3 regions of the Pradoshia sp. Z5_111 genome follow, and region 3 is predicted to be linked to each of the others. Evidence: a T-box and tRNA genes for the amino acid it is inferred to sense, from the RefSeq annotation. Region 3 holds a T-box; the other regions hold tRNA genes.
The links. The T-box of region 3 lies ahead of argS (arginine--tRNA ligase). A T-box ahead of a tRNA ligase gene usually reads a tRNA of that ligase, here a tRNA-Arg.

Region 1: it has a tRNA-Arg gene. The T-box ahead of argS (arginine--tRNA ligase) is inferred to sense a tRNA for this amino acid. The anticodon was not compared.
Region 2: it has a tRNA-Arg gene. The T-box ahead of argS (arginine--tRNA ligase) is inferred to sense a tRNA for this amino acid. The anticodon was not compared.

What each region holds. Positions count from the first base shown of each region.
Region 1 covers NZ_JBZCPQ010000006.1:192,649-201,189, forward strand. Annotated here, with positions in the region: gene AC4D4A_RS14120 (helix-turn-helix domain-containing protein) at 1-61, shown strand, start outside; gene racE (glutamate racemase) at 343-1,164, shown strand; gene AC4D4A_RS14130 (GerMN domain-containing protein) at 1,327-2,418, shown strand; gene rph (ribonuclease PH) at 2,562-3,299, shown strand; gene AC4D4A_RS14140 (XTP/dITP diphosphatase) at 3,346-3,951, shown strand; gene AC4D4A_RS14145 (metallophosphoesterase family protein) at 3,948-4,460, shown strand; tRNA gene AC4D4A_RS14150 (tRNA-Arg) at 4,634-4,707, shown strand; gene AC4D4A_RS14155 (NAD(P)/FAD-dependent oxidoreductase) at 4,852-6,069, opposite strand; gene AC4D4A_RS14160 (esterase/lipase family protein) at 6,257-7,822, opposite strand; gene AC4D4A_RS14165 (YwqH-like family protein) at 8,255-8,541, shown strand, end outside.
Region 2 covers NZ_JBZCPQ010000001.1:405,553-414,093, forward strand. Annotated here, with positions in the region: gene fbp (fructose-1,6-bisphosphatase) at 1-426, shown strand, start outside; gene AC4D4A_RS01990 (hypothetical protein) at 493-828, opposite strand; gene AC4D4A_RS01995 (copper resistance CopC family protein) at 1,040-1,636, shown strand; gene AC4D4A_RS02000 (copper resistance D family protein) at 1,640-2,728, shown strand; partial or broken gene AC4D4A_RS02005 (xanthine dehydrogenase family protein molybdopterin-binding subunit) at 3,113-3,859, shown strand; gene AC4D4A_RS02010 ((2Fe-2S)-binding protein) at 3,911-4,351, shown strand; gene AC4D4A_RS02015 (hypothetical protein) at 4,945-5,436, opposite strand; gene AC4D4A_RS02020 (hypothetical protein) at 5,443-5,859, opposite strand; gene AC4D4A_RS02025 (DUF6944 family repetitive protein) at 6,109-6,681, opposite strand; tRNA gene AC4D4A_RS02030 (tRNA-Arg) at 7,047-7,120, opposite strand; gene AC4D4A_RS02035 (STAS domain-containing protein) at 7,262-7,750, opposite strand.
Region 3 covers NZ_JBZCPQ010000002.1:43,330-51,870, forward strand. Annotated here, with positions in the region: gene arcC (carbamate kinase) at 1-844, opposite strand, end outside; gene arcD (arginine-ornithine antiporter) at 889-2,304, opposite strand; gene argF (ornithine carbamoyltransferase) at 2,373-3,383, opposite strand; gene arcA (arginine deiminase) at 3,429-4,661, opposite strand; gene argR (arginine repressor) at 4,892-5,347, opposite strand; T-box leader at 5,491-5,701, shown strand; gene argS (arginine--tRNA ligase) at 5,754-7,439, shown strand; gene AC4D4A_RS04625 (hypothetical protein) at 7,525-8,148, opposite strand; gene AC4D4A_RS04630 (Crp/Fnr family transcriptional regulator) at 8,233-8,541, opposite strand, start outside.

The sequences.
Region 1 (8,541 bases), on a different contig from region 3:
CGTAAAGGGCCGTTCCCAAGCGGTCGTAGAACTACTTCGAATGGGTGAATTGGAATTATAAGATCATTCAATGATCTTTTTAGAAGCTCGCCTAGCAATTGATCTATTTATCATTGTTCTTGACAATTCCTTTATGAGTCCATAAATTAGGAAGAGTAGCGAATATCAAATCACTATACACGTCATTGTAAAATGTAAAGTATGTGGTTTGAATCACTACTCTATTTTTATGCCCAAGTGATGGATTGGAAAAGAAATAAACTAATGATAAAGTGATATACAGTCCGGTTTAAATAATAGAGCAAAATGCTGCAAGCAAAAGATAGATAGAGGCGATCTGATTTGGATAGAGAAAACCCAATAGGACTTATTGATTCGGGAGTTGGCGGATTAACGGTTTTTAAAGAATTTATCAGGCAGCTTCCAAATGAAAATTTAATATATCTTGGTGATACAGCCAGATGTCCATATGGGCCCAGACCAATGGAGGAAGTTCGAAAGTTTACATGGGAAATGGCTCATTTCCTTTTGAAGAAGAATATTAAAATGTTAATTATAGCTTGTAATACCGCGACGGCTGCCGTACTTGAGGAAATGAGGGCAAGCCTGCCAATTCCGGTTTTGGGTGTTATTCAGCCGGGGGCCAGGGCGGCGATTGATGTATCAAAGTCAAGAAACATCGGTATTATTGGTACAGAAGGAACAGTGCGCAGTAAAGCATATAATAAGGCGTTATTGAGCATTCATCCAAAGGTACACATAGAAAGCTTGGCATGTCCCAAATTTGTTCCTCTGGTAGAAAGCGGTGAATGGAACAGTGCAATTGCTAAAAAAATTGTGGCTGAAACATTAAAGCCCTTGAAAAATAGGAGCATGGATACATTGATTTTGGGATGTACACATTACCCATTGCTAACAGAACCTATTTCAAATTATATGGGATCCTATGTGACGGTTATATCATCAGGGGAAGAAACGGCAAGAGAGGCAAGTGTATTATTGGAACATGCTGGCATGCTAAATAGGGAAACCCCTCAGCCAACCTACAATTTCTATACTACCGGCTCCAGAAGAATGTTTAAATCTATTGCTTACGCCTGGCTTGGTGAAGCAGTAGAAACAGTTGAACATGCTACGCTTTATCAGATGGTAGATGGAGAATAGAAAAGCAACTTATAAAAAACCTTGCACAATTTTAAGTATGAAAATACTTCGCTAAAATTGTGCAAGGTTTTTTTGAATACATAATTTTTTCTGCCTTTAAAGGTATAAAATGAGCCAAGCCCCGTATATATGTAGTACAAACAGTCTTAGGAGGAATGGTGTATGCCTTTACGAAAGAAATCAACATTGGTTGCTTCGGTACTTATATCATCTGTTTTAGTGTCAGGCTGCGGCTTGTTCGATTTACCAAAAAAAGAAGAAATTGATCCGCCTCAGGATGTTACGTATTTGAAGGAGCAGGCAGAGGGTGAAGAAGAAGTTGTCAACCAGGAGGGTGTTAACACCAATGAAGAGGCAGGAAAGAATGAAGAGGCATTAAAGGTTCAAACGGAATTATACTTAATGGATGCAAATGGATATATTGTGCCACAAACCATTCCATTGCCTAATACAGAAAGTGTAGCCAAGCAGGCGGTGGAATATTTAGTGACGAACGGCCCGGTATCACAAATGCTTCCGAATGGATTCAAAGCAGTTTTACCGGCAGATACTGCTGTTAAAAGTGTAGACATTAAGGATGGAGTAGCCACCGTAGATTTTTCTAAAGAGTTTAAGGAATATAAAAAAGAGGATGAAACGAAAATCCTGGAGTCAGTGACTTGGACGTTAACGCAATTTGATAAAGTGGATAAAGTAAAATTACAAATTGAAGGGCAAGCATTAAAGGAGATGCCTGTTAATAAAACAGCCATACAAAACGGAACATCAAGATTAATGGGAATCAATAACGATCATACAGACACGACCGATATTATGAATACACGCCCTGTAACGGTTTACTATATGTCCGGTGAAACAGATAACTATTATTATGTACCAGTGACAAAAAGAATCAGTAATCAAGAAAAAGATCATGTAGAAGCCGTAGTCAGCAGCCTGATTAAAGGTCCGGGTTATTCCTCACCGCTTGTTACGGAGTTCAGACCTGATGTTGCATTAGTCGAGGAACCTAAAATAGAGGATGGCGTGGTTACACTTAATTTTAATGAATCTATTTATTCGAGCTTTGATGGGGAGGAGAAAATAGTATCCGGCCATTTATTAAATGAACTGGTGCTTTCTCTGACTGAGCAAAAAGATATAAAGAAAGTGGCGATTCAGGTAAATGGCGAGGGTGAGCTTCTGAAGGAAGATGGCAAGAAGCTATCGGAACCGGTAACACGACCGGAAACCGTCAATACAGGTAAATACTAATAGAGAAAAAGATAGGCAAGCTCTGTATAGGAGCTTGCTTGTTTTAATTTGGACATAAATGGCAATATTGTTTGGACAGGGTGCTTTTTTATTGAATTAGGGTATGCTAAACTAAGCATGATGTATACATTTAGGAGGTACCTATGAGATTTGATGGTCGGAAGAAGAATGAATTAAGACCCGTACATATAGAAACAAATTATATTAAACACCCGGAAGGTTCGGTGTTAATCAGTGTCGGTGATACAAAGGTGATTTGTACAGCCAGTGTAGATGACCGTGTACCGCCATTTATGCGCGGAGAAGGCAAAGGGTGGATTACGGCAGAATATTCAATGCTGCCTCGTGCAACAGAACAAAGGACGATGCGAGAATCAACTAAAGGGAAAGTTACTGGACGTACGATGGAAATCCAGCGTTTAATTGGGCGCGCATTACGTGCAGTAGTCGATTTGGAAGCGCTTGGAGAAAAAACAATCTGGATTGATTGTGATGTGATTCAGGCAGATGGAGGAACAAGAACAGCTTCGATTACAGGTGCATTTGTTGCAATGGCGATTGCGCTCGATAAGCTTCAGGAGGCAGGAAAAATTAGCTCCTATCCGATTAAAAACTATCTGGCTGCCACGTCCGTTGGGATGGTTGAGGAGCTTGGAGCGGTTCTTGATTTGAATTATCATGAAGACTCTAAGGCTTTGGTTGATATGAATGTCATTATGACAGGCGCAGAAGAATTTGTGGAGCTTCAGGGAACCGGTGAAGAAGCTACTTTCTCCAGACATCAATTAAATGAATTACTTGACCTTGCAAGTGAAGGTTTACAGCAATTATTTACTGTACAGCAAGAGGCATTGGGAGATATAGCAGCTAAAATTCAGTAAAGCGTACCAATTTATACGATTTTTCTCTTGGGAGGAGAAGGTGAATATGAATACCGTTTTAATTGCAACCAAAAATAAAGGTAAAGCAAAAGAATTTGAAGCATTATTTTCCCCGAAAGGGATTAAGGTCATTACCCTATTGGATATTGAGAATGCGATTGATGTTGAAGAGACAGGAAGTACATTTGAAGAAAATGCCCTTTTGAAGGCTAACGCTATTTCCGCGCTTATGAATATGCCTGTTTTGTCTGATGATTCTGGCTTGGTCATTGATGCATTGGATGGACGTCCGGGTATTTTTTCTGCAAGGTATGCAGGTCCCGAAAAAGATGATAGAGCTAATTATGAGAAGGTTCTTAATGAGCTGAAGGGTGTCCCGCAAGAAAAACGAACTGCCCGTTTTTATTGTGCAATAGCATTCGTTGGTCCGAAGATGGACCCCATTACAGTTTCCGGAACATGTGAGGGAATCATTGCTGACGCGCCGGATGGCGAGAATGGCTTCGGATATGATCCTATTTTCATTGTGCCGGAAAAACAAACCACGATGGCGAACCTCGAAGCAGAGGAGAAAAACAAAATCAGCCATCGAGCGAATGCTTTAAAAGAATTAGAGAAAGTACTAAATGAAAAAGTAGTGGAATTCCTATGAAATGTTTAATTGTCAGTGATAGCCATGGCTTACTGGAAGAATTGGACGTTTTGCATGAAAGACATAAAGAAGAGGTCGATCTGTTTATACATTGCGGGGATTCAGAATTATCTCGTGATGATCAAGTAATTCAGTATTATCAAACTGTACGCGGTAATTGTGATTTCGGAGAGGACTTTCCGGAAGATTTAATTGCACATCTTGAAGACTGGTCAATACTTGTGACACATGGGCATTTATACAATATCAAATCTACGTTGATGAATATTAGCTTGAAGGGGAAAGAGGTTGGTGCGAATGTTATCTGTTTTGGCCACTCTCATATAGCAGGTGCAGAAAAAATTGATGACTGCCTGTATATTAATCCCGGCAGTATTCGTCTGCCAAGAGGAAGTCAGTATAAAACCTATGTGATTCTCGAAAAACAAGGTCAGAATGCAATCGTTGATTTTTACACAATGTCGGGGGAAAAATTACCAGGCTGGCAATTGAAAACAACACTTTCCTAAATCGAAAAAAAGTTGTATAGTAAGTGAAGGGAATATACAGATCAGGATTTGTGAGTTCCCTTCCCTTCACTTTTAAAAAGATAAAAAACTTTTTCAAAAAAGTTATTGACTTATAAATAAAGTGATTATATAATAATAAATGTCGTTAAGGACAACTTAAAAAATAAAAACATGTCCCAGTAGCTCAGCTGGATAGAGCAACGGCCTTCTAAGCCGTCGGTCGGGAGTTCGAATCTCTCCTGGGACGCTATTAAAAAAACCTCTTATTTTCATAAGAGGTTTTTTTGTGCTTTCTAAATATAATAAATAGGAAGCTAAATTATAAAATAAATTTCTTCTAAGTCCATTCTTTTACATTGAGTATTGTAATCACAAAGATAATCTATTTGGATTACCTTTCCCTCTGTTTCTGACTATATAAGTTAAAAGCTGGATGGGAACCTTTTGTAATGATATCCGTGATGATTTTAGACAAGATAGTGCTATAGACAAGTCCGTTATCTCCATAGGCAAATTGAAAATGGCAGTGTGGAAATTCGTCATATTGACCGATAAGAGGAAGTCCATCATGTGTCCCGCCATAGAAGGCTCCAAGATAATATTCTGGTTCAGCTTTTATATCGGGAAAGAGCTTATTAAATTCTTCAATAAGCTTCGTCTTTTTATGAATAATTTTTGAATCACGATTCTCAGGATAGATTGTGTTTTCGTCAAGTCCTCCAATGATAATCCGTTTATCTGCAGTTGTGCGCATATAGATATATGGGCGTGCTGTTTCCCAAATTAATGTTTGTTTATACCATTCAGATTGCTGAAGATTTTCAACCGGTTTAGTGATAACAGCATATGAACTGGTCAGAAGACAATCCTTATCTTTTTTAAATTCGAGCCCTTCATATCCGGCTGCAATGATGACATGCTTCGCTGTGATGGAATGATTGCGATCCGTATAAAATGTAGCAAAATCCTTATTAAATTTTTTGCCAGTTATTTTTGTGTCTTCAAATATGTGTACACCCTCTTGATGGGCTGCTTGAATCAGACCGTGATTATATTTAAATGGATTGATTTCGCCATCACTATGGATGTACAAGGCTGATTGCTTAGAAAATGGGTAACGCTCTTTAATTTGGCTTTCGTTAAGCAGATCGACAGGGAAGTCGTGCTTTATCAAATAATCATATTCATTTTGTAACTTAGTTTCTCCTTGTGGGTCACTGGCATAATAGAGGCTATCCCTTCGTGTAAACTCGGAATCAATATTTAGTTTTTTCGAGGTTTCTTCAATTTCAGAAATGGCTTGCTCGCATAATTTTGTATGGTAAATGGCTGATTCTTCCCCAAAGGAATTGACCAACTCGAACAACATCTTATCTCCTAAGTATTGAAGGAGGGCGGTGTTAGTCATTGTGCTGCCGGTACCAATTCTTCGTTTATCAACTACTGCTACTTTAAGTCCTTTGTCCCTTAAGAGATAAGCACACTGCGCCCCTGAACTTCCTCCGCCAACAATAAGAACGTCACAAAGTATATCTTCCTCCAACGATGGATATACAGGAGGATTTGGATAGGTTGTTTGCCAATAATATTTGCCACTCTGCAGGTTCATAATCCGTGCTCCTTTTATAGAGATGTTTCGCATAGAATTCCCGGTGGAAATGAAAATATTCCCGTATTAACGCGTGGGTTATTATATAGAGTGAAGTGTAAGTAATTGTATTGTGGTCACTTTATAACCTGAATACAAAAAAGAAACAACCCCCTGATAGATAAACATAAGAGGGTTGTTTCTATAATTAGTCAATGTAAACAGATCTCACCAAGGTGCGAATAGATTCTTCGCCGTTAGGGTGCTTAGTTTTGATATCAATCGTCATATTATAGACGCCGGGCTTAGGAACCTTTGGCAGTGTAGCAGAAATATCGGCTCCGTTGGTGGTCTTCGGCAGGATGTTTTGTGTTAGCTCAACCCCATCTTTATCTATGAATTTAATGGTCATGCTGCTTGTATTTGCATTTTTAGGAGTGTGAATGGTGAATCCGGTTTGCTCTGCTTTGCCAGTTCCGGCCATATCGAGCTTATATACATCCTTTTCGTTAAAGGTAGAGGCTAATAGATACGCATCATCTGCTTCCTTTGCCTTCATTTGTACAGTCCATGTACCAGGGGTGAATTCTTTAATGTTAAAGGTATATAAGCTGGCACCGGAAAAAATCATCTGGTCGGCTGTTGGCTTTAAGAAGGCGGGAATAATGGTTCCATCCGGTGAAACTAGTTCAATAACAGTGGATGGGCTCGCGGTATAGATTGAGATTGTACCGGTAGTTTTTTCAGGAATATAGATCTCTTTTTTTATAAGTTGATTTTGGGCTAAGGCATCCCCATGAATATAGTGGGACGATGTGTTTTGGATAGCTGATTCATATTGATTGGGAAGATCGGTTGTGGTTTTAGTTTGTGCGACAGTGGCACTACGCAAGTAAGGTTCAATTCGTGAAAATACCTTAGAGCCCATGCGAATATTATCATGGTCAATTGAGCTGTCCGTAAACAGATGTGTACCATAGGATAGTTTGGAGCTTGATTCAGTGACCAATCCATCATTATCCCCGTAGGAAGATAAATAGGCGCCTCCCAGGGATAGAGCGGAGAAAGCAGGTCCATGATCCGTTCCTGCCACGGTATAGTACTTATTCTTGTTTCTGTTCGTATGGCCGTCTGTGACAGAACGGAATCTCGCCATTTCTCCAACCTGCAGAGAGTAAGTTCCGGCATCATTTTGACCTAACAAATCCCCAAGCCATCCTGCATACCAACTATTTGATAAGTCTGCCAGCTCCGAGCCACGATGGGGTGACCCTAATGTGATGACCCTGCCGACATAGGGGTGGGCCCCATAATGGATGAGCGCTGCCTGAGTATCTGGTCCGCCCTTGCTATGAGCGATGATGTTTACTTTCTGACCGTTGAAGTGACGCGAGATATCGGCCAGCATCGATGCAAGTAATTCTCCGTTCGTATACTGATTTTCCGACCCATTTCCGGCTGCATCATACAGCTGGACAAAGGCAGTTTGGTATCCGGCTTCATATGCCTTTGTATACATATCATTTACGCCATGATACTCCGTTTCACCGTACCAACTGGTTGAACTGCCATTTTTCCCTTGGACAAAAACAATCGGAGGTTTCTTGGGGTCTAAATTCGCTGGTTTATCACCGAGGAACCATTGGCCAGGTGTGAAGGTTTCGCCGGGTGGTTTCAGTTTGCCTGCTGAGGTTTTTTCGGGCAGGTTAAATGACAAGATAAGAAGTGTGGCTGATATAACAACTCCAATTTGTTTCTTGAGACTGTTCTTCATAATTTCCTCCATTCAAATCAATTTTTTATAAAAAACTTAATTCAAAGAGGTTGTGTATTTTGAAGCTAATGGCTCAAGTGAAATTGCTAATGTTATGAGTGTGCTGAGTTCTAGGATTTATGAGGGAAGAGTTGTTGTGCATGTCTGTTGGCAGAGATGGATTCCTTGGGTGGATAGTTCATTTAAATAGTTTTAGTTGAGGTTTAATCTTTTTTTAAATATACATTAATTTTGTATTTCTTTACAAACATAAGTTTATCTTTTGAAAATTTTGGGTTAAATTAACTATAATTGACATTTTGTTGTAGGTTAATAGTTTGATTCTTTGTCAAATCTATTGATTAACTGGGAAATTTGTCAGAAAATTTTATATCATACAGTAGTGAATATGAACGACCATTTCTCTGATTGATGTAAGGGATGTGATAAAAGATGGAACAGTCTGACTTGCTCAGGCAAAGATCAGAAGCGCAAAGCCGTCTATCTGATAGTAGAAGAAAAATACTGATGTACGAGGATGAGTTAGAGAGATTACAAATAGCTAAAAACAATATGATTGAGGTTATTCAGGAATCGAGTACGTATAAAAGAAACCTCATACAGTTGGATATCAATCCGCGCCTTTGGAAGGGAACAACCCAAAATAAGTACGAAGACCAAATACATACAATCGATCGTTCTCTTCAATCTTATTTACAGGATATAAGAGATATAGAAAC
Region 2 (8,541 bases), on a different contig from region 3:
TACTATCATTTACGGGAGAATGAAGAAATTTGCCGCAAAATCCTAGCTGATTTTGATTTGGATCCTGACACGGGACATATCATAAATGGCCATACACCAGTTAAAGAAATAGAGGGAGAAAATCCAGTTAAGGCAAATGGAAAAATGATCGTAATTGATGGAGGTTTCTCCAAAGCATACCAATCAACAACAGGTATAGCAGGATATACATTACTATACAATTCCTACGGTATGCAGCTGGTTGCCCATAAGCACTTTAATTCAAAAGAAGATGTCTTACTGAACGGGACAGATGTTTTATCAATAAAAAGATTGGTAGATAAAGAATTAAAACGGAAAAAGGTTAGAGAAACCAATATTGGAGAGAAAATAATTCAGGAAATTTCAATATTAAATAGTTTGAGAGAATATCGCTACATGGATTGATAGCTGCTTGGAATTAAAAACAGGAACATTGTTCCTGTTTTTTTAGTTTAAGAAAAATCAATCTGTTTAACTTTCTCCTTCATATATCGGTCTTCCAAATATGTTTATACCTATATTCTTTAATTGCCTCTCTAAATGTTCTGGCTTCACTTTCTCGTTCTCTTGGTAATCAGGTGAGGCGACAGGTGCGTCTAAATTCAGCCACACTGAACGATAGATTTTGTGTACATCTCTTACGGGTAAATACTCTCCGCTTTCCAATTCGACATCATCATCCACACCATATTCGAATCGGCAGCAGGAACATATTTCATAAGAACCCACCTCTAACTGTTTAGAATCATAATAAGCGGGCTCATCAAGCCCTTTATGACCGCATACGGGGCAAATATATTTCATCATTTATAATCTCCTTGCTCATGTGTGAATTCTAAATAAAGGTAAATGACTTCTCTGTTTCCTGTATTTCCTATATTATAGTGAGGGGTTACTTAGATTATTTAATCCATAATTTCAAATAAGTCTGGCTACTATTATCTTATTATTCAGGATACTGGATAGTTTATCAATAATTAGAATTTGTTTCCAATAATTAAGAACAGGGGGAAATGTTTTGAAGAAAATTATACTAGTCACGGTACTGTTACTGGTATCTTTTGTACCTGATGCTTTTGCGCATTCTCATTTAGAGAGGTCTACACCTAGTGACGGAGAAGTTATATCAGAAGAGTTACGTGAAATAACATTAATATTTAGTGGTAAAATTGAACAAGGGAGTACTTTTAAACTCTTGGATTCCAAGAAACAAGCTGTTTCAGTTGATGATATTACCATTAAGGACACTGAACTTACAGGGAAAATTCCTGGTAGTTTGATAAATGGAATTTATGTTGTTAATTGGAATATTATTAGTGCAGATGGCCATCAAATGGAAGGGGAGTTTTCATTCGAGGTGAAAATGACTGAGACTGAATCTCCACTAGCTAACAACAATGAGGAAGAACAAGTGAGTAAAAGTGTTGAAGATCATGAAGCAAATCAAGATGGCTTAAGTGAACAGGATACGAATGAAAAAGAAACAGGTGCAGAGAATGATGTTGCTAATAATCAAGCAGAACAGGATAAATCATCCAATTTTGTTCCTATCATTATCGGTGTTTTAATAGTCGCAATTATAATCACCTTTATTGCATTAAGGAGAAAAAATTAAAAAATGTTCTCTGTAATCTTTAGTGAAATTGCCCTGTATCTTTGTCTTTCTATATTAATGGGCAGTTTTATTCTATCCATTGTTCCAAACCATCATCGGCCTAGCATATCTGTAGGAAAGAAATATATGATTTTAGCTGCCGTTGGTGTTGGGTTATTTTCTTTTACACCCGTACTCATCCTAATCTTGAACTTACAGCAAAGAATAGGATGGCAGGGTGGAATACAAACTGTATTAGTAACGTTCGAAATTGGCAAGGCATGGATTTTTACATCGATTGTGATATTAATCTTACTCCTTTTTATTGCTAATTTTCACAAAAGAGAAGATTCTAAATACCCTTGGATTGGATGTCTTTTAACCATTCTTTTAATTGTGGGCCTTGCGTGGTCCAGTCATGCAAGTTCATCGGATCAGATAATCGGTTTTTTAACTCATTTTGTCCATGTTACTGCTGTGACGGTCTGGGTTGGTATTCTGTTTGTTATTAGCTGGTTCTCAAGAAATCAAGAGAATTGGCTGCCGTTTTTGCGATGGTTTACCCCAATCGCAATTAGCTGCGTCCTAGTGACAGCTGCTTCTGGAATAGTCCTTATGACTTTTGTGTTAGATCTATCGCAATATCCAGATTCTTGGATGGTTGATTATGGACAATTTTTATTAATCAAACATATTCTTATTATGGCGCTGCTTGCCTACGCTATTGTTAATGGCATACTCATTCGACGGAGGTTAAGGGAGGACCAAACCTTTAACCCTGTTCCATGGGTGAAAGCTGAAAGTTTAGTAGCGCTTCTTATTTTTTCAGCAACTGCTACAATGAGCCAGCAATCACCTCCGAGTGCAGGTACATTAGAACAGGAAGGACTATCTTTTCTATTTGAACTCTTTTATCAAGGTCACTATTATTCGGGTATGGATGTTCAGTTGAGTGTAAATTCAATCAGTATTTTACTTATAACGATTGCTTGCCTATTTTTAGCCTTACTATTTTATGCGTTTTCTAAAAAAGCTTCATCAATAATCACATTTTTGCTCAGTATCCTTTTTGTCCTTTCGAGCTATTTGGCTTTGATCTTGAGTATCAGTTAAAGAGGGGATATTCAAAACTACGAAGCATAAATTTTTTACATAGGTCTTGAGTTAATGAGAAAAGAATAAAGCTATAACAAAATGGGGCCAATTCTTGAATGGATTGGCCTTTTTTCATATATGGTATAGGTAGTTACTCAAACTAACGATTTTTAAAATTGAAAAACGGAAACAGCCACTTTCTATATGGAGTGGTTGTTTTTGTATTTTATGCATATATTTGAATGTAATTAAATTGGATTCATCACATATGCCTCTTTACTTGCTGTTTTTTACTCTGTTGAAACAGGTGGGTAGCTAATTACTCTAAAGTTTTTAATCAATAAATCTAGACGAATTTTATTGATAAAGGAGTTTTATATGGATATCATTGGTCAAAGTGTTATGCGCAAAGATGCTTGGAATAAAGTTACAGGTAAAGCATTGTACACAGGAGATTTAGAGACAGGCAATGTCCTCTATGTTCAAAAGCTTATTAGTCCCTATGCCCATGCATTGATCATAGACATAGATACCAGCAAGGCGATGCTCGTTCCAGGGGTACATAACATTGTAACAGGTGTGAATTTGCCTTTAACAGGTGAAGAAATAAGAGATCGCTATCCCATTGCTTATCAGAAAGTTCGTTATCACGGAGAAGTGGTTGCGTTAGTTATTGCAGAAACACAGAAAATTGCCAAGGCTGCTGCTGATTTGATTAAAATTATTTATAAATCATTAGCGGTTGTCAATTCTCCAACACAAGCCCTTGAAAAGGGTGCACCTATTCTTCATGAACAATTAGAAGAGTACAAGAAAATCCAGGATGTTATGCCTAGACCAGGCACAAATATTGCTAATCACTCAAAAATTCGAAAAGGAAATAAGGATAGTGGCTGGAAGGAGAGCGAAGTTAGTGTCAAACAGATTTTTTCCTTTAACCCATCCGACCATGCTGCTATGGAGACAAGATGTTCACAGGCGGAAATTAATGGAGAAGGAGAAGTCATCATTCATTCATCTTCACAGGCTCCATTCATGATTAAACGATTAATTAGTGAGTACTTTAATGTCGAAATCGGTAAGGTTATTGTTCATACTCCATTGGTAGGAGGGGCGTATGGAGGAAAGGCATCTATTCAGTTTGAATTGTTAGCGTTGGTGAGTAGATTGAACTATAATCCAAAAAAGCAGAAATATCCTATAAAATTATTAGTGAATAATCAAATATACTATAGAGAAATTGAAGCTACTGAACTATTATTGAATGTCTTGCGTCATAAAATTGGCTTAACCGGTGCTAAACCAGGTTGCCTTAATGGAGATTGTGGTGCTTGTACAGTAATGGTGGACAAAAAGCCGATAAAATCATGCTTAATGCTTGCGATTGAGGCAAGGGAGAAAGTAATTACAACGATAGAAGGACTTGAAAATAAACCGATTCAAGAAGCATTTGTTACTCATTTTGCGTTTCAGTGCGGATATTGTACACCAGGATTTATTATGAATTGTCAAGCTCTGTTAGAAAATGATTCAAATCCCTCAGATGAAAAAATTAAAACGTGGCTCTCATCCAATATATGTCGATGTACAGGCTATGCTGAAATTGAAAAAGCAATTAAATCGGTGATTCAAGGTGATTAAAGACGGGCAACTAGATTAACAAATGAATACATCTGGAAGATCCTTAATCGCTTTGCCAATTATACTTTTTATATTTTTTTTACGAAACAAGAGTCAGTATATGCATAAAGAGCAGGAGCGTCCTCGGTATTTCTGAGGACGTTTTTATTAATGAGCTATTTTTAGGATACTAAAGATCAAATTCATACAGACTTACTATCGATTAAAGATATTTTATTCAAATTAGACTCACATCTTATTAATTTATGTTCAGTATATTGAATATCTTGTGAAGTAATCACCATTTAAGATCAAATTCAACAGGATAAGTTGGGTATTATTGTCATATTAAAACTCGTAGGATTAGATTATTCAATTAAACTCTTTAAAAGAACACGAAAAAGAGCTGATTTTTCAGCCCTGACTTCATTTTCTGGAACTTCCAATCTCGCAATGGTGAGTGAGTAATCATTTATGTGAAGCTTATTGTATGGTACTAATTGAAATTATAAAGTTGAGTATATAGCTATTCCTACTCGTAAAGATTTGCTGGTGAGGATATATATTCCCATAATTAATTTGAAATCGTGAGGTAAAAACATTTGAAAATAGATTCAATTATATCTAGTGTACAAAAAATTTTGTATATGACTAACTTCATTTTTTAATGAATTAAACAACGAAAATAAAGCATTGACATCATTTTGCAATAAGGTGATCTGGTTCTCAATATTTTTTAACTGTTTGGTGTGTTCTTCTCTGTAATCTTGCTCATTCTTCTCATTTAATTCAGATTGTTTTATATCTAGATAGGTTCCGCCTATGGATACTAAATCACCAATTGTTATAGTACTAGCTCCGATTAATGCAAGGATAAATCCTAAGTTGGATTCGTTGACCTGGTCATTATTATGAGAAATACCAGCTGTATTTTCTAATTGCTCTTCTTCTTCAATTTCCTCTACTTCGCTTGCTTCAAAGCTGATGCCGAGGACTGTAAGAAGATTCCCTATTGTGACAATCATCTGGCCAAATAAATCAACTTTATCTCCAAACTCAACAGGTAAAGATTCGATAAATTGATTTTCCGAGTCCTTTTTAATCAACTATAATCACCTACTCGATTGTAGCCTGATTTTCTCCATTACTTTTAATGTAGTTTGATTTAAATCCTCTTGAATTCTTTTTAAAGATGAAAAATCATTCTCTAGTTCTATTTCATTTATTTCAAAGAATTGATCCATACTTTTAGGATTAAACACGTTGTTTAGGCAATTAAGAATCCCTTGGAAGGAAGATACTAATTGCCTGTGTTCAATGTTTAAAAAGGAGGGAGGAATTGTATTTTCTAAACAAAGAACGCTAGTCTGTGCAACATTCACTGCATTTTTTAAATCCATATAGTACTGTTTTGGATTTTCAATTAAACCATTATCAGCAAACCTTGGATAGATTTTATTTGATATATAGACTAAGTTACCGCCTGCTAATTGAAGAGCATGCCCATAGTGTTTTATTGAGTTTGCCAAATCGTTTCCCCCTTAATCGATAATGTAAGTTAAAACAATATATGCCCAAAAATTAAAGAAGTTCCATGTAAGTAATTATAGAAATCTGGTTTGCCACTATGACAACAGAAAAGGACATTTTTGCTGTTAGGGTACTTATGTAGTTTGAATAGTTTACACAAAAAAGGCTCCCAATAAATCAGTGGCATGACATTTTTGGGATAACCCTATTGATGAAAAATGAAATTTTTATCAGTAGTTAGCTTTTAACTAATTAATGTACTGATATTTAGACTGACTCGTATTACTCATTGTTTGAGCAATTGCTTGGATGATCGCACCAATGGCTTGTATCCAGCTACCTATTGAATTGAATTGCTGCCTATTTAGACTGTTTGATGGTAAATATCCCGCTATTACCAACATATTAATCCCAATGGTTTGCAATAAAGCTCCGAATGCATTATATCGATTAACCAGAGTAGTGCTTCTTTCTAAAGCGTATATGAAAGACAAGTCGGTGCCTAATGCTTGTCCTTCATTTCCTATATTGAATAGGGTTTGTTGTGCATTTGAATCACTAAACGGAAGGATATAACCGGCCACTTCCGCAGACAAGCCGCCCGCCTGAATTATATTACCAACTTTATTTAGTGTCAGGTCGCTCTCAGTGTCAACCAGGACTGCCGTAGCTGCAAGCTGAAGATTGTAACCAATTAAATTGATATCAGATGAGGCCTTATTATCGAGTGATATAGGTGGTGTATTCCCAATAGCAGTTACAATTCTGCCAAACGCGCCTACCCACATTGCACCTGTTATTATCTGTGTTTTGTTTTCTATTTAAATCACCAACTTATTGTGGTTTTAGTCATGCATCATTGTATTCAAATAAGTAAATTTATGTTCTGCTAAATTAAATAACGGAAAAATAAATGCAATCCTGTCCTATTTGCAGAATTTCTTCAAGAAGGATTCTAAATATACGATTTCAAAATTGTATTTCAGCCGATTAAAAATATTCATTAAGAGTTGGAAAAAGAGAAGAGTAGAAATCTTTTGAAGTGTAGGGGAACGTGCAAAATAAATGCAAAATAAAAGCGTAAACTATAGATTTCTTTAGGAAACTACAGTTTACGCTAATCCTTATAAACGTTGATATATCAAGGGTTTGATGTGATTATTTGAATTCTTTAAGAAACAGGAAACGTCCCAGAGAGGATTCGAACCTCCGACCTACAGTTTAGGAAACTGTTGCTCTATCCTGCTGAGCTACTGGGACTTATGTAAGATACTTTATAATTATAATAATTTTATTACAAAAGGTCAACTTTATTAACCAATTAATATTCTAAATTAATAAATATGGTTTATTAAGGAAAATGTTATAGGATTTTAAATTCCTTATCACTGAAATCTCAATCTATTTCAGTGATTCCTTTACCATAATAAGACCCTTTTCTTTCATTAAACATTCCAGTGCTGTTTTAAAGGTTGAGAATGTATGTAGTGAATTAGTAAAAGGTAATTGGGAAGAGACTAAGTCTTTTACGAATTCTGGTGATAAGCCTACAACGAGGACTTGTATTCCCATCACTTTTAGGGAGGATATTAAGTTTCCTATATTCTCACCCATCAGTTCTAAATTATCACAATCTTTTAGTACAAAACCGGAAAAATCCAGTACGATGGAATCGATTTCTGAGTTATTTACATAATTTAATATGATTTGAATAACCTGATCAAAGTAGGCTACTGAAACATCAAAAGTTAAAGGAACAAGTAAGGTATCGGGTATGATGGAAGCAATCATCGGGACTGAAACTTTACGGTCCTTAGCTTCCAACTCCCTGACTCTTTCGGTTAAATCATTTATTTGCTTAAGAAGTAATTCTTTTTCGTTAGTCTCCATCTTCAACCTCGCTTATCTAAAATATATACATTGACTTCAGGTATATTATTGTTTAATTCGGTGGAAACACATGTAAATCCTTTATTTTAAAAAAAACTTCGAAAGTAAACCGATTGATAAGAATACTATATAAGGGTGGATGTTTAGAACTGGAGTTTACCATACGCGCAGCATAAAAGACTTTTAGATTGCCGTGAATGATTATGAAGGTATATATGGTTGCATTAACATATAAAAAACTATAAATCATATAATAATTTTGAAATGGATGTTTTTTATAGAATCCTACATAGTAGTAGCCAAATAAAGGATTAACCCTTGTTAGTATGATCCTTTAGTTTCTATAGAATGTTATTTTAATAAAATTTGTGAAAGTTTTTTGAACATTTAGATGAATTTATTGTAGTTATAAGGGATTTCATTTTATATTAACATTATTTTATGTTATAGTTTTTCCTAACTATATCAGGCAAGGAGGCTAACTAGATAGAATTGAAAGGCTTAGTATGATAATCCAATGCAACAGACTCCTTTTAAAGATGTTTTTCATTAGAGAAGGATCTTCCGCTTAACTCTTCTTAAATCGTGTCCTACCATGGTAAGGAAGGATTTCGATTAATTTCTACTTTAATTATATTTTCACCCAATTTGAGAGCATTTAACATTCTCGGCTTGGTCTTTTGCATGCAGAAGAGTATTTAGAGATAATAAGGATGTTACCAAAACTAATAACAAAACGTAAAGAACTATTAAACTAGTAATAATTTTTAAAAATAATTTGGAGGTGAATC
Region 3 (8,541 bases):
ATTGAATAGCAGCTTCTACTTTAGGAAGCATACTGCCCGGTGCAAAATGACCTTCTTCAGCCAATGCCTTAATTTCATTGGTTGAAATAGATTCCAGCTTTTGCTGATTAGGCTGATTGTAGTTAATGTAGATATTGTCTACAGCAGTCAAAATAATTAATGAGTCCGCATCCACTAATTCTGCTAGCTTCTCAGAAGCAAAATCCTTATCGATTACTGCCTCAACACCAATCAACTCGTCGTCAGATTGCATAACTGGGATACCGCCGCCGCCTGTAGAAATAACAATTTTCCCGCTTTCCACAAGACTATTAATGCTCTTATGCTCAAGGATGCTGACCGGTTTTGGTGAAGGAACGACTCTTCTCCAACCTCTGCCTGCATCTTCCTTAAAGGAAGCACCAGTCTCCTGGATCAATTTCATCGCTTCCTCTTCTGTATAAAAAGGACCAATCGGTTTTGTAGGATTCTTGAAGGCGCCATCGTTTTCATCAACTACGACCCTTGTTACAATGCCCACTACATCTTTATGAATTCCTCTTTTGCTTAGGGCTTTGTCCATGGCATTTTCCAACCAGTATCCAATCATACCTTGTGACATTGCACCGCAAGTATCAAGTGGCATTGCTGGATTTTTCTCTGAATCAGCCGCTTTTTGCTGAAGAAGGATATTTCCTACCTGTGGACCATTACCATGCGAAATGATGATATCCATTCCATTTTCAACAAGTGTTGCAAGCTGTTCTGCTGTCTTTTCAAGTGCCAGTTGTTGAGCCTTTGCACTGGCATCTCCGGATTGAATGGCATTACCGCCTAAAGCTATCACTACTTTTTTTCTTTCCATAGTTGATTCAATACCTCCAAAAATCAGTCTGTATTTAGAACTCATTAAATGGAAATAGTTCCATTGATCAATCCAACAATCGCCATACCGGCAAATACAACAAACGCTGCTGCAATAGCCAATTCTGTTTTCGTAAATACTTGTTTAATATTCGCTTCTTTCTGTACAGCTCTGTAAATCAGGATACCTGGTGCATATAAAAGCATAGTTAATAGTAAGTATCCAATACCGGCTGCATAAACCATCCAAACACCATATACACTTGCCACAATACCAACAATAATGTTTTTCACGCGATCTGCGGCAGTATCTTGTAAGGAATATTTCAATTGATAGAATGCTGTAAATGCATACGGAATTAAAATAGCTGAAGATGCCAATGAAAATGCAAAGTTATAAGCTTGCTCAGATACAAGGAATGTCAATAGGAACACTTGAATCAGACCATTTGTAATCCATAAAGAATTAGACGGAGCCCCATTTTTATTAACTTTTGCAAACCATTTAGGGAATAATTTATCCTTACCTGCTAAGTAAGGAATCTCGGATGCCAGCAATGTCCAGCCCAACCAAGCACCTAGGACAGAGACTATTAATCCAAGATTGATGAATGTTGCTCCCCATGGACCTACCATTTCTTCAAACACATATGCCATAGACGGATTAGCCAAACCGGCTACTTCTGCACGATTCATTGCACCGATAGACATAATATTAATTAATACGTAAATGATTAACGTACTAATCAAACCAATGACAGTCGCTTTACCAACATCCTTTTTGTCTTTCGCACGGCTGGATAAAACAACCGCTCCTTCAACCCCAATGAACACCCAAAGTGTTACAAGCATAGTGCTCTTTGTTTGGGACATAACATCACTAAATTTGAAGCCAGCACCAGTTCCCCAGAAATCGTCTAAGAAAATATCAGCATTAAAAGCAAAAATACCAATAATGATAAATAGGAAAATAGGAACTAGTTTTGCAATTGTTGTTATCGTATTTACAAGTGTTGCTGAATGAACTCCTCGTAAAACTAAAGCATGCACAGCCCATAGCAATACGCTGGCGCCAATGATTGCAGCTATGTTTTGTCCACCTTCAAACATCGGAATAAAGTAACCAATGGAAGAGAACAGCAGTGTAGCGTATGCTACGTTACCTAACCATGCTGACAGCCAGTAACCCCACGCACTGTTGAATCCCATAAATTTACCGAATCCAGCTGAAGCATAGCTGTAAACCCCACCATCAAGATCCGGTCTTTTATCATTCAAGTTTTGGAAAGATAACGCTAACGCAACCATCCCTATTCCAGTAATTGTCCAACCAATAATAATCGCACCAGGAGAAGCTGCACCCGCCATATCTGAAGCAAGGTTAAATGCACCTCCACCAATCATGGAACCTACTACAATGGCAATTAAGGCAAACAAGCCAATCTTTTTATCTTCTGCCATTTTTCTTCACCTCTTAATTTGATAATGGTAGCAGGGAATTGTGTAGAACCAATTCCCTGCTCATCTACTTATTCAATATTTCCTAATGTCAATGCCATTACAGATTTAATCGTATGCATTCTGTTTTCTGCTTGATCAAATACTTTGGAATGCTTACTGCGGAAGACTTCATCTGTAACTTCCATTTCAGCTAATCCGTGCTCTTCATGAATCGTACGACCATAAGAAGTTTCTAAGTCATGGAATGCCGGTAAGCAGTGTAAGAAGATTACATTGTCATTTCCAGTCATTTTGATCATATCCATATTTACTTGATATGGAGCTAATAGAGCGATACGTTCTGCGAACTTGTCTTCTTCTCCCATGGATACCCAAACATCTGTGTAGATAACATCAGCGCCGGATACTGCCTCTTCAACGTTAGAAGTAATAGTAATGCGACCATTAGATTCCTTAGCCAATTCTTCAGCTAGCTCTACAATAGAAGCTTCAGGGAATAAGGATTCAGGTGAGCAAATACGTACATCCATACCAACTTTTGCTCCACCAACTAATAAGCTATTTGCAACATTGTTACGTCCGTCCCCAACATATACGAATTTAACGCCTTTTAAATGGCCAATATTTTCTTGTACTGTTAAGAAGTCCGCCAATGTTTGAGTTGGATGCCATAGATCTGTAAGTCCATTCCATACCGGTACACCGGAATGCTCAGCTAATGCTTCTACTTTGGAATGCTCGAATCCACGGAATTCGATACCATCAAACATACGTCCCAATACTTTTGCAGTATCTTCAATGGACTCTTTCTTTCCAAGTTGGATGTCGTCTTTTCCAAGATATTCAGGATGTGCACCTAAATCAGTACAAGCTACCGTAAAAGCACAACGTGTACGAGTGGATGGTTTTTCAAATAATAGGGCAATATTTTTGCCTTCCATATAACGGTGTGGAATACCTTGTTTTTTCTTTGCTTTCAACTCAGCTGCAAAGTCAATCATATGTAAGAATTCTTCTTCAGTGAAATCTCTTTCTGCTAAGAAGCTTCTTCCTTTAAGGTCTGGTCTTGTTTTAATCATTACTACTTACTCCTCCCACAAGATAACTTACTTTATTTATGTTGATTAAATATCTTCACGTACAAGCGGCATGCTCATGCAGCGTGGGCCCCCACGGCCACGAGACAATTCTGAGCTTTTGATTTCAATTACTTTTACACCATGTTTGCGTAAGCACTCATTTGAGATATAGTTACGGTCATATGTAACAACTACACCAGGTGCAATCGCCAATGTATTGGAACCATCATTCCACTGTTCACGTGGAGCTGCGATTTCATCTCCGTCACCGCAAAGGATGATTTCAAGTTCAGGCAAGTTAAGCACTTCTTTTAAAGCCTCTTTAATGTCAGTACGGTGTGTGATATTTACACTAAATTCATCTGCGCCTTTTTCTAGGATGTAAATATTCATTTTACCGCCAGGTCCCTGAATCATCGGATGCATTGTAAACTTGTTGTAATCTACCATTGTAAATACTGTATCCAGATGCATAAATGCGCGGCTTTTTGGTATTTCAATAGCTACTACTTTCTTAACTTTATCTTGTTTATTCAAGATGCTAAGCGCGAATTTTTCGATTGCTTTAGCAGATGTTCTAGCAGAAACACCGATTGCTACTACTTCTGGGCTTAATACAAGCTCATCTCCACCCTCAATTGGGTTATGGTAAGTACGATCAAGCCATACAGGAACATCTTTACCAGCAAAACGTGGATGATGCTTGATAATATATTCCATAAACATGGATTCTCTGCGTCTTGCAGGTTCGCGCATGTTATTAATCGTTAATCCATTTCCAATTGCGGCTGCCGGGTCACGAGTAAAATAAAGGTTTGGCATTGGATCTGTATAGAATGGATAATGGTCTTCCATCAATTCATACAAATGTGTTTTTTTGCTGATCTCCAGTTCATTTTTGCGGATACCGGACATAATTTTGTCAACCATGTCCTCATTTGAAAATGATAATAAATACTCTTTAAGATTTTCAAATGTACCCTGTACCTTTGCATTGCTTTCTTCAAGCATGCGGCTAACAAATTCCTCTTTCACTTCAGGATTTGTAAGAGATTCTGCAGCAAGCTTCTCAAGGTATAAAACTTCTATTCCTTGATCTCTTAGTGTATTAGCAAAATAATCGTGCTCTTCCTGAATAATCGGCAAATAAGGAATATCATCAAACAATAGTCTCTCCAGATATTCCGGAGTAAGATTTTCTACTTCTTTTCCGGGACGCTTTAACATTACAGTTTTTAAAGTGCCGATTTCAGAAGTAACATGAATTGGATTTGTCATATTGCCTTTCCTCCTGCACACCTTATTTTTCTTACATTTTTAGTGTAAAGGAACGAAAAAAAGAGATTTGTGATTTTTTACACACAAAAAATGTGTAAATCTTCACACAAATCTCTTTAAATAGAAAAGTTTATGTATGAATATTCAATTAATTATCTGTAATTTCCTATTATTTCGCATAACTATGTATATTTTTTTGCATATGATACTTGAAATATAAAAAATATTTCTTATAAATTTGCTATTGTTCTTAACCTTTCTTCCAGGGCCTCTGCTTGATGGATTGTACGGCAAATAATCATACAGGTATCATTCCCACATATAGTTGCCGCTTTCTCTTCCCACTCAAGTTCATCTAAAATTGCCCCAAATGAGTGAGCATGACCAGGTAATGCTTTTAGGATAATAAAATATTCTATTCTTTCAATATTTAATAATGCGTCTTGCATTTTTTTTCGTAGTTTCATTGTGTCATTGTACTTATGATCTCCGATAAATCCATACTTCGTCCCTCCGGTCTTAGATGGATATTTTACTAGGCTTAATTCCCGAATATCTCTTGAAATGGTAGCTTGGGTAATATGCAACCCTTGCTTAGATAATTCTTCGACCAGCTGTTCCTGAGTTTTGATTTCATTATTCTGAATTACCTGCTTAATAATAGCGAGTCTTTTTTCCTTATTCATAACAAAATACTCCTTTTACTAAGATCTATAATTCTATTTTATACTCATTTGTGTATAGATGAGCAATATATTCATGCAAAAGAATAATATGTATTGACTTTCTATTCGGAATTTCTATACTATTTGTATATAAATTAATAAAGATAATATTTATGATGAAGAATAGTACTTAAAATACAAATTATAGCGAGCCGGGAATAGTGAGAGCCTGGTATTATTGGTTTTAAGGAACGCGCTTCTGAAATGCTCATGCGAACATCTTTAGTAGTTTGGGCCGGACTTTTCCGTTATAAAGTTAAAGTGGTTCATTAGAACAAGCAGAGTGGTACCGCGGGTTTACAGCCCGTCTCTTAAAGATTTTTAAGAGACGGGCTTTTTTTATTATATTTTACTGGAGGCTGAGGATATGGATATAAAATTAGATGTAGCTTCTCATATGAATGAAGTACTAAACGGTGACTTAAATCTTGAAACATGCTTGTCTTTGGTCGAAACCCCAAAGAACAAAGCACATGGAGATTTGGCATTTCCCTGTTTCACTCTCGCAAAACTGTGGAAGCAATCTCCACAGAAAATTGCCGTAACATTAGCTGACCAACTAAAGGATGAACGTTATGAGGATGTAAAAGCTATAGGACCGTATGTTAACTTTTTCCTCGATAAGAAGTCCATCAGTGAAAAAGTAATGAATACGATATTAGCTGATCAACATCAGTACGGCACACTTTCTCTTGGACATGGTGAAAATATTGCAATTGATATGTCTTCACCCAATATCGCCAAGCCCTTTTCGATGGGGCACCTTCGCTCCACTGTAATCGGAGCCTCTATAGCCAATATTGTTAAAAAATGCGGTTATACTCCCGTTAAAATTAATCATATTGGTGATTGGGGCACTCAATTTGGAAAATTAATTGTAGCCTATAAAGCATGGGGAAATGAAGAAAAAGTTAAAAAGAGTCCCATCAGCGAACTTTTAAAGTTATATATTACTTTTCATGAAAAAGCCGAGACAGAACCTGAGCTAGAGCAGCAGGGACGTGACTGGTTCAAAAAGCTGGAGGATGGGGACGAAGAAGCCACGAAATTATGGGAATGGTTCAGAGCAGAATCCCTGAAGGAATTCGAGAAAATATATGAGCTGCTTGGCATTCAATTCGACTCTTTTAATGGGGAAGCTTTTTATAACGATAAGATGGCAGAGGTTGTAGAAATAATTGAGAATAGCGGCCTGCTTGTAGAAGATCAGGGTGCCATGGTAGTCAAATTAGAGGAAGAGGGATTAACACCTTGTTTAATCAAAAAATCCGATGGCGCGACTCTTTATGTAACACGGGATTTATCAGCTGCTTTATACCGTCATCGTACCTATGATTTTGCCATGGCTGTATATGTAGTCGGAAATGAACAATCCTTACATTTTAAACAGCTTAAAGCTGTTTTAAAGAAACTTGGATTTGACTGGGCTGACGACATTTCACATGTACCGTTCGGAATGATTATGAAAGACGGCAAAAAAATGTCGACCCGTAAAGGAAGAGTGGTTCTCCTCGAGGAAGTGCTGGCCGAATCAATCGAGCTTGCTCGTAAAAATATTGAGAATAAAAATCCTGATTTAAATGACAAAGATGAGGTTGCAAGACAAGTCGGTGTAGGAGCTGTTATATTCAACGATTTGAAAAATGACCGCATGAATAATATTGAATTCTCACTTGAAGACATCCTAAAGTTTGAAGGGGAAACCGGTCCCTATTTACAATATACAAATGCTCGTGCCCATTCGATTCTTAGAAAGGCATCCACTCCTACGAGTGCTTCAGCAGGCTTAAGTGATGAATATAGCTTTGATATTGTAAAGCATTTGCTGGCCTTTCCATCCGTGATTGAGCGGGCTTTCGAAAAAATGGAGCCATCCGTTATTGCTAAATACTTGATTGACTTGGCTCAATCCTTTAATCGCTATTATGGACATATACGCATATTGGAGAATGACAGTGAATTGCAAAATCGCTTGGCTTTAATAAAATCAATTACCATCGTTCTTGAAGAAGGTATGCATTTATTAGGAATGGAAGCACCGCAGGAAATGTAATCTTAACTAACCTAAAAACAAATCGGAGAACCGTTTACCATAGAAACAGTTCTCCGATATATTTTCCTTATTTTTGTTCAGTCCATTATGATTGTATTGTAAATTCAGGTACCCCTTCGAAAACGGCTAATTCGTCGGCTGTAAATTGGACTCTAATCTCCTTTTTTTCATGAACCTGTAAATAAGCTGTTACCTGTTTTTCTTTCTTTACAGAATCGGAAACAGGAAAATGCAACGTTACCTGCTGTGATTGATGCTCATAATTTTGCAGTATAATTTTGCATTCATACAGATTACCTTCATCCTGCTCTTCCATTGTACATTCGCTTTCCAAATATTCTATAGCATTAGCTCCATTCTCATCAGCATAAATATACGTTTTGGCAGAAGTACTTAATAGACTATTAATTACAAAAGGAATAGCAAACAATAAGACAACCAAGAATACCGGTTCAAATTGCGTATATTTCTTTAAAATCCGGGGATGCTCCATAGATAGCCATTTCAAAAATAACAAGATTCCGCTGACCTGAATGATAATGGATACAATCCAAACATAAGAGATTCCAATCTCGGCTGTAACAGGAATAGAGTACGCTTGAAACAGTTGATGGCCTATAGTTTCATCCTGACCGGGCCATTTCAGTTGTAATACTAACCCCCAAATAAATATAACTGCTCCCAGTGTATGATAGGAAGTTTTGACCACATTACCCCTCCATCCCTTCAGTTTAATATTCCTATTATAGTAGGGAGATGGAGAGATTTTCAATTAATCAGTTCATAAATTCCCTCATATAACCTCTTCTTCAAAATATTCAGGTTTATGAATATGGAGCATTCGATCCTTTATAGACAAAATCTGGTCCTTCTTTAATTTATTTACGACCATACTTACGGTTTCTCTGGAGGTTCCGGACATAACAGAAATTTTGGTTGTTGTAATTGGGCAATTAATACGAATGACCCCCGATTCTTCTTCACCCAAATCATTCATTAAATAATCAATGGTATTCAACACTCTTACATGTGCACTCGGGGTCATAACATTTTTAACTCGATTTTCTTGTACCGCAAGTAATTCATTGACTTGCAGGATTAC